One region of the Streptomyces sp. NPDC059037 genome, then DNA from elsewhere that is predicted to be linked to it. Evidence: riboswitches for the same ligand, from Rfam matches in the RefSeq annotation. Region 1 holds a riboswitch; each other region holds the start of a gene.
What was found. Region 1 has a riboswitch for thiamine pyrophosphate ahead of thiC (phosphomethylpyrimidine synthase ThiC). Riboswitches for the same ligand answer to the same signal wherever they lie in the genome.
Positions count from the first base shown of each region.

Region 2: it holds a riboswitch for thiamine pyrophosphate, as region 1 does, so the genes downstream of both, ACFWY6_RS06525 (thiamine ABC transporter substrate binding subunit) here and thiC (phosphomethylpyrimidine synthase ThiC) in region 1, are expected to answer to the same signal.
Region 3: it holds a riboswitch for thiamine pyrophosphate, as region 1 does, so the genes downstream of both, thiO (glycine oxidase ThiO) here and thiC (phosphomethylpyrimidine synthase ThiC) in region 1, are expected to answer to the same signal.

Region 1 is NZ_JBHYIG010000027.1:48,387-52,748, reverse strand. Features, by position in the region: partial or broken gene ACFWY6_RS08885 (YibE/F family protein) at 1-1,293, opposite strand, end outside; TPP riboswitch at 1,365-1,520, shown strand; gene thiC (phosphomethylpyrimidine synthase ThiC) at 1,513-3,300, shown strand; gene ACFWY6_RS08875 (hypothetical protein) at 3,406-4,284, opposite strand.
Region 2 is NZ_JBHYIG010000018.1:47,485-51,846, forward strand. Features, by position in the region: gene rlmN (23S rRNA (adenine(2503)-C(2))-methyltransferase RlmN) at 85-1,191, shown strand; TPP riboswitch at 1,231-1,348, shown strand; gene ACFWY6_RS06525 (thiamine ABC transporter substrate binding subunit) at 1,432-2,520, shown strand; gene ACFWY6_RS06530 (ABC transporter permease) at 2,496-4,184, shown strand; gene ACFWY6_RS06535 (ABC transporter ATP-binding protein) at 4,184-4,362, shown strand, end outside.
Region 3 is NZ_JBHYIG010000075.1:10,812-15,173, reverse strand. Features, by position in the region: gene ACFWY6_RS17845 (thiazole synthase) at 1-697, opposite strand, end outside; gene thiS (sulfur carrier protein ThiS) at 704-913, opposite strand; gene thiO (glycine oxidase ThiO) at 910-2,100, opposite strand; TPP riboswitch at 2,098-2,211, opposite strand; gene ACFWY6_RS17830 (NAD(P)/FAD-dependent oxidoreductase) at 2,397-3,563, shown strand; gene ACFWY6_RS17825 (Rv2175c family DNA-binding protein) at 3,615-3,980, shown strand; gene thiE (thiamine phosphate synthase) at 4,068-4,362, shown strand, end outside.

The sequences.
Region 1 (4,362 bases):
CGAGGCGACCAGGCCGATCGAGCCGATCAGGGTGCGCACGATCTCCTCGGCGACCAGCTCGCTGTTGGCCACCGTGCCCACGCTGCTCTGTGCGATCGAGAAGAGCAGGAGCAGCGGCAGCGCGGCGCCGGCGTACGCGAGGACCAGGGTGTTGACCACCGAGGCGATGTGGTCGCGGCCGATGCGGATGCCCGCCCGGTAGAGGCCGCGCCAGCCCATCGTCGGGTTGGCCTGGTGCAGTTCCCAGACCGCGGACGTCTGCGTGACGGTCACGTCGTCGAGGACACCGAGTGAGCCGATGATGACGCCCGCGAGCAGCAGACCGCTCATGTCGATATCCGGGTAAAGGCCGTGGATCAAGCCCGTGTTGTCGTCCGTGTTGCCGCTCAGCGAGGCCCAGCCGATGAAGATCGAGCCGAGCAGTGCGATGAGGACGAGCGAGATCAGCGTGCCGATGACCGCGACCGATGTACGGGCCGTGAGCCCGTGGCACAGATAGAGCGCGATCAGCATGATCGCGCTGGCCCCGACCACCGCCACCACCAGCGGATTCGATCCCTGCAGGATCGCGGGCAGGATGAAGAAGGTCAGCACCAGGAAGCTCAACGCCAGTGCCACCAGGGCCATGACACCGCGCATCCGCCCCACCACGACGACGACGAGGGCGAAGATCCCGGCGAGCAGCGCCATGGGGACGGTGCGGTCCACATCGGTGACCGAGTACTGCAGCGCCTCCGGGGCCTTGGGCTCATAGGCGACCACCACCCGCTGGCCCTCACTCAACTGCCGAGGCGCGTCCGGCTGGACGATCTCGGTGAAGGTGCGGCCCTTGTCCTTTCCGCTGGTCACCTCGACCGTCGCCTTCTTGCACATGCCCTCCGCGCGCGACTGCGCGGTCTGGCCCTCGGCGGTGGAGGTGTCCCCGGTGGGCGGCGGCTGTGAGGCGTTCACGTCCTTGCAGGGCAGCTCCTGCACCTTCGTCACCGTCGCCGACTCGGTTTGCCGGTCGAAGCCGACCCCGGTGCGCTCATGGCCCGGCGCGCCACCGGGCCAGAGCACGACGAGGCCCACGACGACCGCGGTGGCGAAAGGAATCAGCACTGCGGCGATGACCTTGCGCAGATGTTTGGAGACGGGCGCCGCCGGGCCGTGGCTGTGCGAGTGCCCATGCCCGTGGCCGCCCCCGTCGCCACCTCCGTCCCCCCGCCCGTGCCCGTCCCCGGGCGGGGTCGAGAAGGGTGGCTGAGACGGCGGCTCGGACGGCGGGCGGGGCGGCGGCTCTGTGGTGGTCACTGCCCGATCATCGCAAGAACGGAGGGGGCCCTCTGTTCAGCACGCCCGATATGACGCTAGCGTGGGGGCACCTTTGCAAACGCGGGAGCTCGGAGCACCGGGCTGAGAGGGCGCTGACCTCCGTACGAAACGGCACGAATGGTGCCGCTGCCGTACGGGATCCGCTGCGTCGACCGCCGAACCTGTTACCGGGTAATGCCGGCGTAGGGAGTAGGTCTCATGACCACATCGGACGCACGCACGCCTGCCTCGACGCAGAACCAGAGCGACGAGGCCGGAAAGTCCATCGGCTGGCACAAGGCGTATGTCGAGGGCTCACGCCCCGACCTGCGCGTGCCGGTCCGCCAGGTGCACCTCACCAACGGCAAGGCCGTGACCCTGTACGACACTTCGGGGCCGTACACCGACGAGTCCATCGACACCGACGTCCGCAGGGGTCTCGCACCCCTCCGCGAGAACTGGATCATCGCCCGCGGCGACACCGAGGAGTATGTGGGCCGCCCGCCCCGTCCCGAGGACGACGGCATCAAGCACACCTCGCCCCGCGGCGGGCTGAAGAACCTCGACGCGGTCTTCCCCGGCCGTCCCCGCCAGCCGCGCCGCGGCCGTCAGGGCCAGGCGGTCACGCAGCTCGCGTACGCCCGTCGCGGCGAGATCACGCCGGAGATGGAGTTCATCGGGATCCGCGAGAACCTCGACCCCGAGGTCGTGCGCGCGGAGGTCGCCGCGGGCCGCGCGGTGATCCCGGCCAACGTCAACCACCCGGAGATCGAGCCGATGATCATCGGCAAGAAGTTCCTGGTGAAGGTGAACGCCAACATCGGCAACTCCGCGGTCACCTCCTCCATCGAGGAGGAGGTGGACAAGATGACCTGGGCCACCAAGTGGGGCGCCGACACGGTCATGGACCTGTCCACCGGCCGCAACATCCACACCACCCGCGAGTGGGTCCTGCGCAACTCCCCCGTTCCCATCGGCACCGTGCCGCTCTACCAGGCCCTGGAGAAGGTCGACGGCCAGGCCGAGGCGCTGACCTGGGAGATCTACAAGGACACGGTCATCGAGCAGGCCGAGCAGGGCGTGGACTACATGACGGTGCACGCGGGCGTGCGCCTTCCGTACGTCCCGCTCACCGCGCGCCGTAAGACCGGCATCGTCTCGCGCGGCGGCTCGATCATGGCCGCCTGGTGCCTGGCGCACCACAAGGAGAGCTTCCTCTACGAGAACTTCGAGGAGCTCTGCGAGATCCTCGCGGCGTACGACGTGACGTACTCGCTCGGCGACGGCCTGCGCCCCGGATCGATCGCGGACGCCAACGACGAGGCGCAGTTCGCCGAGTTGAAGACCCTCGGGGAACTCAACACGATCGCCAAGCGTCACAACGTACAGACGATGATCGAGGGCCCCGGTCACGTCCCGATGCACAAGATCAAGGAGAACATCGACCTCCAGCAGGAGATCTGCGAGGAGGCGCCGTTCTACACGCTCGGCCCGCTGACCACGGACATCGCGCCCGCCTACGACCACATCACCTCCGGCATCGGCGCCGCGATGATCGGCTGGTGGGGCACGGCGATGCTCTGCTACGTCACGCCCAAGGAGCACCTGGGCCTGCCGAACAGGGACGACGTGAAGACGGGCGTCATCACGTACAAGATCGCGGCGCACGCGGCGGACCTCGCCAAGGGGCACCCGGGCGCGCAGGACTGGGACGACGCGCTCTCGGACGCGCGCTTCGAGTTCCGCTGGGAGGACCAGTTCAACCTGGCCCTCGACCCGGTCACCGCACGGGAGTTCCACGACGAGACGCTGCCGGCCGAGCCCGCGAAGACGGCGCACTTCTGCTCGATGTGCGGGCCGAAGTTCTGCAGCATGAAGATCTCGCAGGACATCCGCCGACAGCACGGCGGTGACCTGGCGCAGGACGAGATCGAGGCGGGCATGGAGCAGAAGTCCAAGGAGTTCGCCGCGGCGGGCAACCGGGTCTATCTGCCGATCGCGGACTGAACCGAGCAGGTCACTGAAGTGACCCACGAGGTTCCGGACAGCGCGAATCTGTGGGTCTCCCAACAGCCGTTGGGGGACCCACAGCAGTGCTCGCCCGCGGCCCCGCTACTCCGGCTTGTGGTCGGGCCCGCCGAAGTCGGGGCTTGAGAAGTCCGGACTCGAGTAGCTCGGCCGTGGCCCCGCTGAGGGACCGCCGTCCGGGCTGCTGAACCCGGGCCGGTGGTAGCCCAGTTGAGGCATGCGGCTGCTCGGGTCCGCCGACGGCGTACGGGCCACTTGTGCGGCCCCCGGATCCGCGAGCGCCTCCCGCAGGAACGGCAGGACGCCGCGCTCCAGGAGTGCCTCGCCCCAGGCTTCCCTGGCGCGGGCCACCTCCTCGTTCCGTTCGCCGTGCGAGCCGGCCTGGAGCGAGGTCGAGCCGTTGCGCAGAGCGGTCAGGAGCAGCCCGATCGCAGCGACCAGGATGCCCCCTGCGGTGAGCGCGCCGAACAGCCATCCCGCGGTGAGCAGGGTGTCCGCGAAGGCGGGCTCGGGGTTGAGCATCTTCAGGATGTAGCCCACGAGCAGGAAGATCGCGGCGGCCGCCCCGGCGAGCACGGGTGCGAGCACCGCGACGACGGCGATCGCCCCCGCCCCCGCCCCTGTCTCGGCGGTGACCTCCCCCATCGTGGTGGCGAGACCGAGGCCGCCCGAGCCGGCTTCCGCCTCGCTCTGGCTGCTCCGTTCCCGTATCGATGGTGCGGCAGATCCGCTTTCGCGCAGTTTCTCGCGGACCTTCACATAGTGCGTGTACTCGGTCGTGGCAGCGGCGGTGATCAGCGCAGTGGCGTTCAGTGCCATGGTGCGCAGCTGCTCGGGATTGAGCCGCTCGCCCACTGCGGCGAGATCCGGACGGTTCGGTGCGGTGCGCAGCGCCTCATCGAGGATCCGCTCGAACTCGGGGCGGTCCTCATTGAGCAGGTGTGGAGCGCTGTTCATGTGCATCCCCCGATGCTCCGTAGGGCTTGGTGGCTCGCATGGGTACGAGCCGTCGGGCAGAAACGGAGGGGAGCCTGCTACGGA
Region 2 (4,362 bases), on a different contig from region 1:
AGCGACCAATGACGACCAACGACGGCCCCCACCCGTAGGCGGTGACCTGGCCAGGCTTCAACCGTCTGAGACACTGGATTCACCATGCCTGTACCCGGAGAACTCACCTTCGTCGCGCCCCGCGGAGCCAAGAAGCCGCCGCGGCATCTCGCCGACCTCACGCCCGCCGAGCGCAAGGAAGCCGTCGCCGCCGCCGGCGAGAAACCGTTTCGCGCCAAGCAGCTCTCGCAGCACTACTTCGCGCGGTACGCGCACGATCCGGAGCAGTGGACCGACATTCCCGCCGGGTCCCGCGGCAAGCTCCAGGAGGCGCTGCTTCCCGAGTTGATGTCCGTGGTGCGGCACATCAGCTGTGACGACGACACCACCCGTAAGACGCTGTGGCGGCTCTTCGACGGGACGCTCGTCGAGTCCGTGCTCATGCGCTATCCGGACCGGGTGACGATGTGCATCTCGTCGCAGGCCGGATGCGGGATGAACTGCCCGTTCTGTGCGACGGGGCAGGCCGGTCTCGACCGGAATCTGTCGACCGCCGAGATCGTGCACCAGATCGTGGACGGGATGCGTGCGCTGAGGGATGGGGAGATCCCCGGTGGGCCCGCGCGGCTGAGCAACATCGTCTTCATGGGGATGGGCGAGCCGCTCGCCAACTACAACCGGGTGATCGGGGCGATCCGCAGGCTGACCGATCCCGAGCCGGACGGTGTCGGGCTCTCGCAGCGCGGCATCACCGTGTCGACCGTCGGGCTCGTGCCCGCCATCCACCGGTTCGCCGACGAGGGCTTCAAGTGCCGCCTCGCGATCTCCCTGCACGCGCCCGACGACGAGCTGCGCGACACCCTCGTACCCGTCAATACGCGGTGGAACGTGCGGGAGGTGCTGGATGCCGGCTGGGAGTACGCGGCCAAGTCCGGGCGCCGGCTTTCCATCGAGTACGCGCTGATCAGGGACATCAACGACCACGCGTGGCGCGGTGACCGGCTCGGGCGGCTGCTCAAGAACAAGCCCGTGCACGTGAACCTGATCCCGCTGAACCCGACGCCGGGCTCGAAGTGGACGGCATCGCGGCCGGAGGACGAGAAGGCCTTCGTGGACGCCATCGCCGCCCATGGGGTGCCTGTCACGGTTCGTGACACCCGTGGCCAGGAGATCGACGGGGCGTGCGGTCAGCTCGCCGCGGCGGAGCGTTAGGCTGGCCGAAACACAACTTCACAGCCGGAACACATCTTCATATTCCGACAGGGGAGCGCCACAGCGCTGAGAGTGCGGCAGCCAAGGACAGGTTGGCCGCAGACCCTCTGAACCTTGCCCGGGTCATTCCGGGTAGGAAGTTCGGACATCACTCAAGCTGTTGCGCCCTGCCCGCGGACCCTTCCGGTCCGTGGGCAGGGCCGCGTCTCTTCCTGGTCACCCCCAGGAGGATTGAATTCAGTGAGCACCACCAAGAAGGTCACGGTCACCGCGGTCGCGGTGACCCTCGGGCTCGTCGCGCTCTCCGCTTGCGGCAGCTCCGACGGCAGCGGCGACAACGCCGCAGACTCCAAGAGCGTCACGCTGGTCAGCCATGACTCCTTCAGCGTCTCCAAGGACGTACTGAAGGAGTTCGAGAAGCGGTCCGGCTACAAGGTCAACGTCCTCAAGGACGGAGACGCGGGCGCCGCCGTGAACAAGGCGATCCTCTCCAAGGACAACCCGCAGGGCGATGTCTTCTTCGGCGTCGACAACACGCTGCTGTCGCGGGCGCTCGACAACGGCCTCTTCCAGTCGTACGAGGCCAAGGGCTCGGACCGGATCGCCTCGCAGTTCCGCGTCGATCAGGACAAGCACCGGGTGACGCCCGTCGACAGCGGCGACATCTGCGTCAACTACGACAAGAAGTACTTCGCCGACAAGAAGCTGGCGCCGCCGAAGTCCTTCGACGATCTGGTCAAGCCTGCCTACAAGAACCTCCTCGTGACCGAGAACGCGTCGACCTCGTCGCCCGGGCTCGGCTTCCTGCTCGGCACCGCCGCCCAGTACGGCGACGACGGCTGGCAGGGCTACTGGAAGAAGCTCAAGGCCAACGGCGTCAAGGTCGTCGACGGCTGGGAGCAGGCCTACAGCGAGGAGTTCTCCGGCTCCACGGGCGGCAAGAAGGCCAAGGGCGACCGGCCGCTCGTCGTCTCCTACGCCTCGTCGCCGCCCGTCGAGGTGCTCTACGCGAAGCCGCAGCCCAAGGAGGCGCCGACCGGCGTCGCGACCGGCACCTGCTTCCGGCAGGTCGAGTACGCGGGTCTGCTCGGCAACGCCAAGAACGAGAAGGGCGGCAAGGCGCTGCTCGACTTCCTGATCAGTACCGAGTTCCAGCAGGACATGCCGCTGAACATGTTCGTGAACCCGGTGCGGGAGGGCGTCGAGCTGCCCGAGCTGTTCGTCAAGCACGGCGTGAAGGTCGACGAGCCGGAGACCATGGCCCCGAAGAAGATCGCCGACAACCGTGATCAGTGGGTCAAGTCGTGGACCTCGCTCGTACTGAAGTAAAGGCCCCCGCTCGTAAGGGGTTCACGCGCGGGAGCGCGGCGCGGCTCGGTCTCATGGCCGTGCCCGTCGCGTTCTTCGCGGTCTTCTTCGCCTATCCGGTCGCCGCGATCGTCGCGCGCGGCCTGAAGGTGGACGGGCAGTGGCAGTTCGGGCGGATCGCGGAGGTCATCGGGCAGTCCGACGTGCGGCACGTGCTGTGGTTCACCACCTGGCAGGCGCTCGCGTCGACCGCGCTCACGCTGCTGATCGCGCTCCCCGGCGCGTATGTCTTCGCGCGCTTCGAGTTCAGGGGCAAGCAGGTGCTCCGGGCCGCCGTCACCGTGCCGTTCGTGCTGCCGACGGTCGTCGTCGGGACCGCGTTCCTCGCCCTGGTCGGGCGCGGGGGGCTGTTCGACGAGATGTGGGGCCTGCGGCTCGACACGACGGTGTGGGCGATTCTGCTCGCGCACGTCTTCTTCAATTACGCCGTCGTCGTACGGACCGTCGGCGGGCTCTGGTCGCAGCTCGATCCGCGCCAGGAGGAGGCCGCGCGGATGCTCGGCGCCTCGCGCTGGAGGGCCTGGCGGACGGTGACGCTGCCCGCGCTCGGCCCCGCGGTCGCGGCGGCCGCGCTGATGGTCTTCCTGTTCACCTTCACCTCCTTCGGCGTCGTACAGATCCTCGGCGGACCCGCGTACTCGACGCTCGAAGTCGAGATCTACCGGCAGACCGCCCAGCTCCTCGACCTGTCGACGGCCGCCGTCCTGACGATCGTGCAGTTCGTGGCGGTCGGTCTGATCCTCGCCGTGCACGCGTGGACCGTGCGCAGGCGGGAGACCGCCCTGAAGCTGGTCGACGCCTCGACGGTCGCCCGGCGGCCGCGCGGCGTGGGGCAGTGGGCGCTGCTCGGCGGGGTCATGCTGACGATCGCCGTGCTGATCCTGCTGCCGCTCGGCGTGCTGATCGAGCGGTCGCTGAGCGGCCCCGACGGCTATGGCTTCACCTACTACCAGGAGCTGACATCGGCGGAGGGCGGCGCCTTCCTGGTCCCGCCGATCGACGCGGTCTGGAATTCCCTCCAGTACGCGCTCGCCGCCACCGCCATCGCCCTGGTGATCGGCGGTCTCGCCGCGGCGGCGCTCACCCGGAAGGCCGGTCGCCTGGTGCGCGGCTTCGACGCGCTGCTCATGCTGCCGCTCGGGGTGTCCGCGGTGACGGTCGGCTTCGGGTTCCTGATCACGCTGGACGAGCCGCCGCTCGACCTGCGCTCCACCTGGATCCTGGTGCCGCTGGCGCAGGCCCTGGTCGGCGTGCCCTTCGTCGTACGCACCATGCTTCCCGTCCTGCGCGCGGTCGACGGACGGCTGCGCGAGGCGGCGGCCGTGCTCGGGGCGTCGCCGCTGCGGGCGTGGCGCGAGGTCGACCTGCCGATGGTGCGGCGGGCGCTGCTGATCGCGGCCGGGTTCGCCTTCGCGGTGTCCCTGGGCGAGTTCGGCGCGACCGTGTTCATCGCGCGGCCGGACAATCCGACGCTGCCGGTCGCCGTGGCCCGGCTCCTCGGGCGGGCCGGGGAGCTCAACTACGGGCAGGCGATGGCCCTTTCGACGATCTTGATGGTGGTGTGCGCGGTGTCGCTGCTGCTGCTCGAACGGCTCCGTACCGACCGCACGACTGGGGAGTTCTGATGGGTGTGGCCACGGGAGCGGGTGCGGGCGTGGGGCTGCTGACGCTGGCGGACGCGACGGTGCGGTTCGGGGCGCGGGCCGTGCTCGACCGCGTCGACCTAGAGGTCGCCGAGCACGAGATCGTGTGCGTCCTCGGGCCGAGCGGCAGCGGCAAGTCGACGCTGCTGCGGGCGGTCGC
Region 3 (4,362 bases), on a different contig from region 1:
CCAGGCGCCCCGCGTCGACGCCGTGCCGCATGGCCTCCGCCATGAGCACCGGCTCCTGCGCCCGCGTCACGGCCGAGGCGAGCATCACACCCGCGCACCCCAGCTCCATCGCGAGCGCCGCGTCGGACGCCGTGCCCGCCCCCGCGTCCAGAATCACCGGCACGCGCGCGTGCTCGACGATCAGCTGGAAGTTGTGCGGGTTGCGGATCCCGAGCCCGGAGCCGATGGGCGACCCGAGCGGCATGATCGCCGCGCAGCCCACGTCCTCCAGCTTCCGGGCGAGGACCGGGTCGTCGTTCGTGTACGGAAGGACCGTGAAGCCGTCGTCGACCAGGGTCTCGGCGGCGTCGATGAGCTCGATCGGATCGGGGAGCAGGGTGCGCTCGTCCGCGATGACCTCCAGCTTCACCAGATCCGTGCCGAGCGCCTCCCGGGCGAGCCGGGCGGTCAGGACGGCCTCGCCCGCGGTGAAGCAGCCCGCCGTGTTCGGAAGGACCCGGATGCCGAGCCTGCCGAGCACGGAGAGCACCGAGCCCTGTACGCCGGGATCGAGGCGGCGCATCGCGACCGTGGTCAGCTCCGTCCCGGAGGCGACGAGTGACCGCTCGAGCACGTCGAGGCTGGGCGCACCGCCCGTACCCATGATCAGTCGTGAGGAGAGCGTGAGCCCGCCGATGACGAAGGGGTCGTCTGCCATGTCGGTTCAGCCTCCTTGGACGGCGGTGAGCACTTCGACGCGGTCGCCGTCGGCGAGCGCCGTGGTGGACCACCGCGCGCGCGGGACGACGGTTTCGTTGAGCGCCGCGGCGACGCCGGACGGGGCCGCGGTGAGCGTGGCGACCAGGGACTCGAGCGTGGTGCCCGCGGCCACCTCGCGGACTTCTCCGTTGACTGAGACGGCTGAGTGGGTCATGCGGGCTGCTCCATGAGGGACTGTGCCGAGGGTGTCGTCGCGAACCGGCGGGGGGTGAACGCCCGTGCGTCGTCGGGCAGTTCACCGGTGACCAGGGCGTGCGCCATGACGTCGCCGGTGACGGGCGTCAGCAGGACGCCGTTGCGGTAGTGGCCGGTGGCCAGCTGGAGGCCGGGCAGGGCGGTGGGGCCGAGCATCGGCGCGTTGTCGGGGGAGCCGGGGCGCAGTCCCGCGCGGGTCTCGGTCAGCGGCAGTTCCGTGATGCCCGGTACGAGTTCGTGGGCGTCCCGAAGCAGCTCGTACACGCCGCCCGCGGTGACCGTCGTGTCCCAGCCGAGCTCCTCGCTGGTGGCGCCGACCACCAGCTCGCCGTTCTCGCGCGGCACCAGATAGACCTGGCTGCCCCGGACCACGGCGCGCACTGTACGGCTCAGGAACGGCGCGTGGCGCTCCGGCACCGTAAGCCGCAGCACTTGCCCCTTGACCGGGCGAACGGGCGGCAGAACCCCCTCAGGGACCCCTGTGAGGCGTCCGCTGAGGCTGCCCGCGGCCAGCACGGTCCGGTCGGCCTCCAGGGCGGCGCCGTCGGCGAGGACGACACCGGTGGCCCGGTCGCGTACGACCGTCAGGCGCTCCGCCCACGCCCGGTGGAAGACCACGCCGGCCCGCTCGCACGCCACCAGGAGCGCCGCGGCGAGCCTGCGCGGGTCGACCTGGTGGTCGCCGTCCACACGGAGCCCGCCGCGCACGCCGGGCGCGAGCATCGGTTCGAGTCGGCGGCACTCGCGCCCGCTCAGCCACTCCGATGCAAGCCCCGACTGGCGCTGAAGGGCGTGCAGTTCGCGCAGATGGGCGCGGTCGTCGGAGTCCAGCGCGACGGCGAGCGTGCCGCAGGCGCGGTAGCCGAGATCGCGGCCGCTCGCCTCCGTCAGCTCCTGCGCGAACGCCGGATAGCGCTTCGCGGAGGCCAGATTCAGGCCGAGCAGCGTCTGCTCGCCGTAGTGGAGCTCGGTGACCGCGGCCAGCATGCCCGCGGCGACCTGCGCCGCGCCGCCGCCCGGCTCGGGGTCCACGACCGCCACGGACAGGCCGCGCTGCGCCGCCCGCCAGGCCGTGACCAGGCCGATGATGCCGCCCCCGACGACGAGGACGTCCGTCGTCGCATGGGGTGGTGTACGTGGATGCATGGGTGTCCAGCCCCTCCCTTCGCCGGCATGACCCGGATCAGGTTCGTACGGTCGGAGGCCGTCCCAGCCTCCCTCTCAGCCCGGTGCGTCCGGGCTCCCGCGAGTGCTCTGCACCGGCCACCCTAGCCCGTCGTGTCCGGTGGCAGTAGGGGGAGCTGTCCGGGTATGGGCGGTGACGGTGTGTCAGAGATCTCCTCGTCGCGCCCTGAAGTCGGCGTCCTGTGCCGCCCTACAGTGATCGGGTGAGCGAGCAGCAGAGGCAGGCAGAGCGCCAGGTCGTCATCGTCGGCGCGGGGATGGCCGGGGTGCAGACCGCCGTGGCCCTGCGCGATCAGGGGTTCACCGGTGCGGTCACCCTCATCGGGGCGGAACCCCATCAGCCGTACGACAGGCCGCCGCTGTCCAAGGCCGTGCTGCTCGGCAAGGCGGAGGGCTCCGCCTTCGACGTCGACTTCGAGGCGCTGGGCATCGAGCTGAGCCTGGGCCACGAGGTCACGGGCGTCCGCCCGGCGGACCACGAGCTCGACACCGCTTCGGGGCCGGTTCCCTACGACGCCCTCGTCATCGCGACCGGCGCCGAGCCGATCCTGCTGCCGGGCGCCTCCGGAGTCCCCGGCGTACATCTGCTGCGCACCCTGGACGACGCCGAACGGCTGCGCCCGGTGCTCGCCGAGCAGCACGACATCGTGGTCGTCGGGGCGGGCTGGATCGGCGCCGAGTTCGCCACCGCCGCGCGAGAGGCGGGCTGCGCGGTCACCGTGGTCGAGGCCGCCGAGCGGCCGCTCGCGGGGGCGCTGCCCGCCGAGGTCGCGGCGCCGATGACCGCCTGGTACGCGGACTCCGGGGCCGAACTGCGCACCCACGCGCGCGTGGAGCGCGTCGAGCCCGGCACCGTCTTCCTGGACGACGGCACCCGGCTGCCCGCCGGCGCGGTCGTCGTCGGCATCGGCGCCCGGCCCGCCACGCAGTGGCTCGCGGACTCCGGGATCGCCCTCGGCGCCCACCGGGAGGTCGTCGCCGACGACCACCTGAGGACCTCGGAACCGGACGTGTACGCGGTCGGGGACTGCTCCTCCTTCCCTTCGGGAAGGTATGGCGAGCGTCTCCTCGTCCACCACTGGGACAACGCCCTCCAGGGCCCGCGCACGGTCGCGGCCAACATCATCGGCGAGGCCCCCGCGGCGTACGACCCGGTCCCGTACTTCTGGTCCGAGCAGTTCGGCCGCTTCGTCCAGTACGCGGGACACCACAGCTCCGCCGACGCACTGGTGTGGCGCGGTGACCCGGCGGGTGCGGCCTGGACGGTGTGCTGGCTGCGCGCGGGCGCCCTGGTGGCCGTCCTCGCGGTGGGGCGCCCCCGGGACCTCGCCCAGGGCCGCAAGCTGATCGAGAGCGGCGCGCGGCTCGATCCGGCCAAGGCGGCGGATCCGTCGGTGCCGCTCAAGAAGGCGGTCCTGGAGTAGCCGCGCCGACTGTGCCGCCCTCTGTCAGTCGCCGGGGATACGCTTTGTCCTGTGACCGAGATTGACGCAAAGACTGATGCTCTCGTCCCCGCATGGCTCCACCTCCCCGACATCGCCGAAATGCTCGACGTCGAGGTGACGCGCGTGCGCCAGCTGGTCAAGGAGGGCCAGCTGATCGCCGTGCGCCGTGGTGAGAACCGCGCGCTCCAGGTGCCCGCCGCCTTCATCGACGGCGACAAGATCGTCAAGGGCCTGACCGGCACCTTGACGCTCCTGAGGGACGACGGCTTCTCCGACGAAGAGATGCTGGAGTGGCTCTTCACCGCCGACCCGACCCTGCCGGGCACGCCCGCGCAGGCGCTGAGCGAGAATCGCGGCACGGAGGTGAAGCGCCGCGCCCAGGCGCTCGCCGTCTGACCTGATCCGAACCGTGCGGTGTACGGGCCGCAGCGCGCTCCACGCGGCCCGTACGCCACCGCCACCGACACCCGGGGGGAACACTCCATGGCCATCACGCCTGCCCGCGAGCAGCTCGCCGACGCCCGCCTCTACCTGTGCGTGGACGCCCGCAAGCGCCAGGGAGACCTCCCGGAGTTCCTCGACGCCGTCCTCGGCGCCGGCGTCGACATCGTGCAGCTGCGCGACAAGGGCCTGGAGGCGGCCGAGGAGCTCGAGCACCTCCAGTTCTTCGCCGACGCCGCACGCCGGCACGGCAAGCTCCTCGCCGTGAACGACCGCGCGGACGTCGCGCACGCCATCGGCGCCGATGTGCTGCACCTGGGCCAGGGCGACCTGCCGG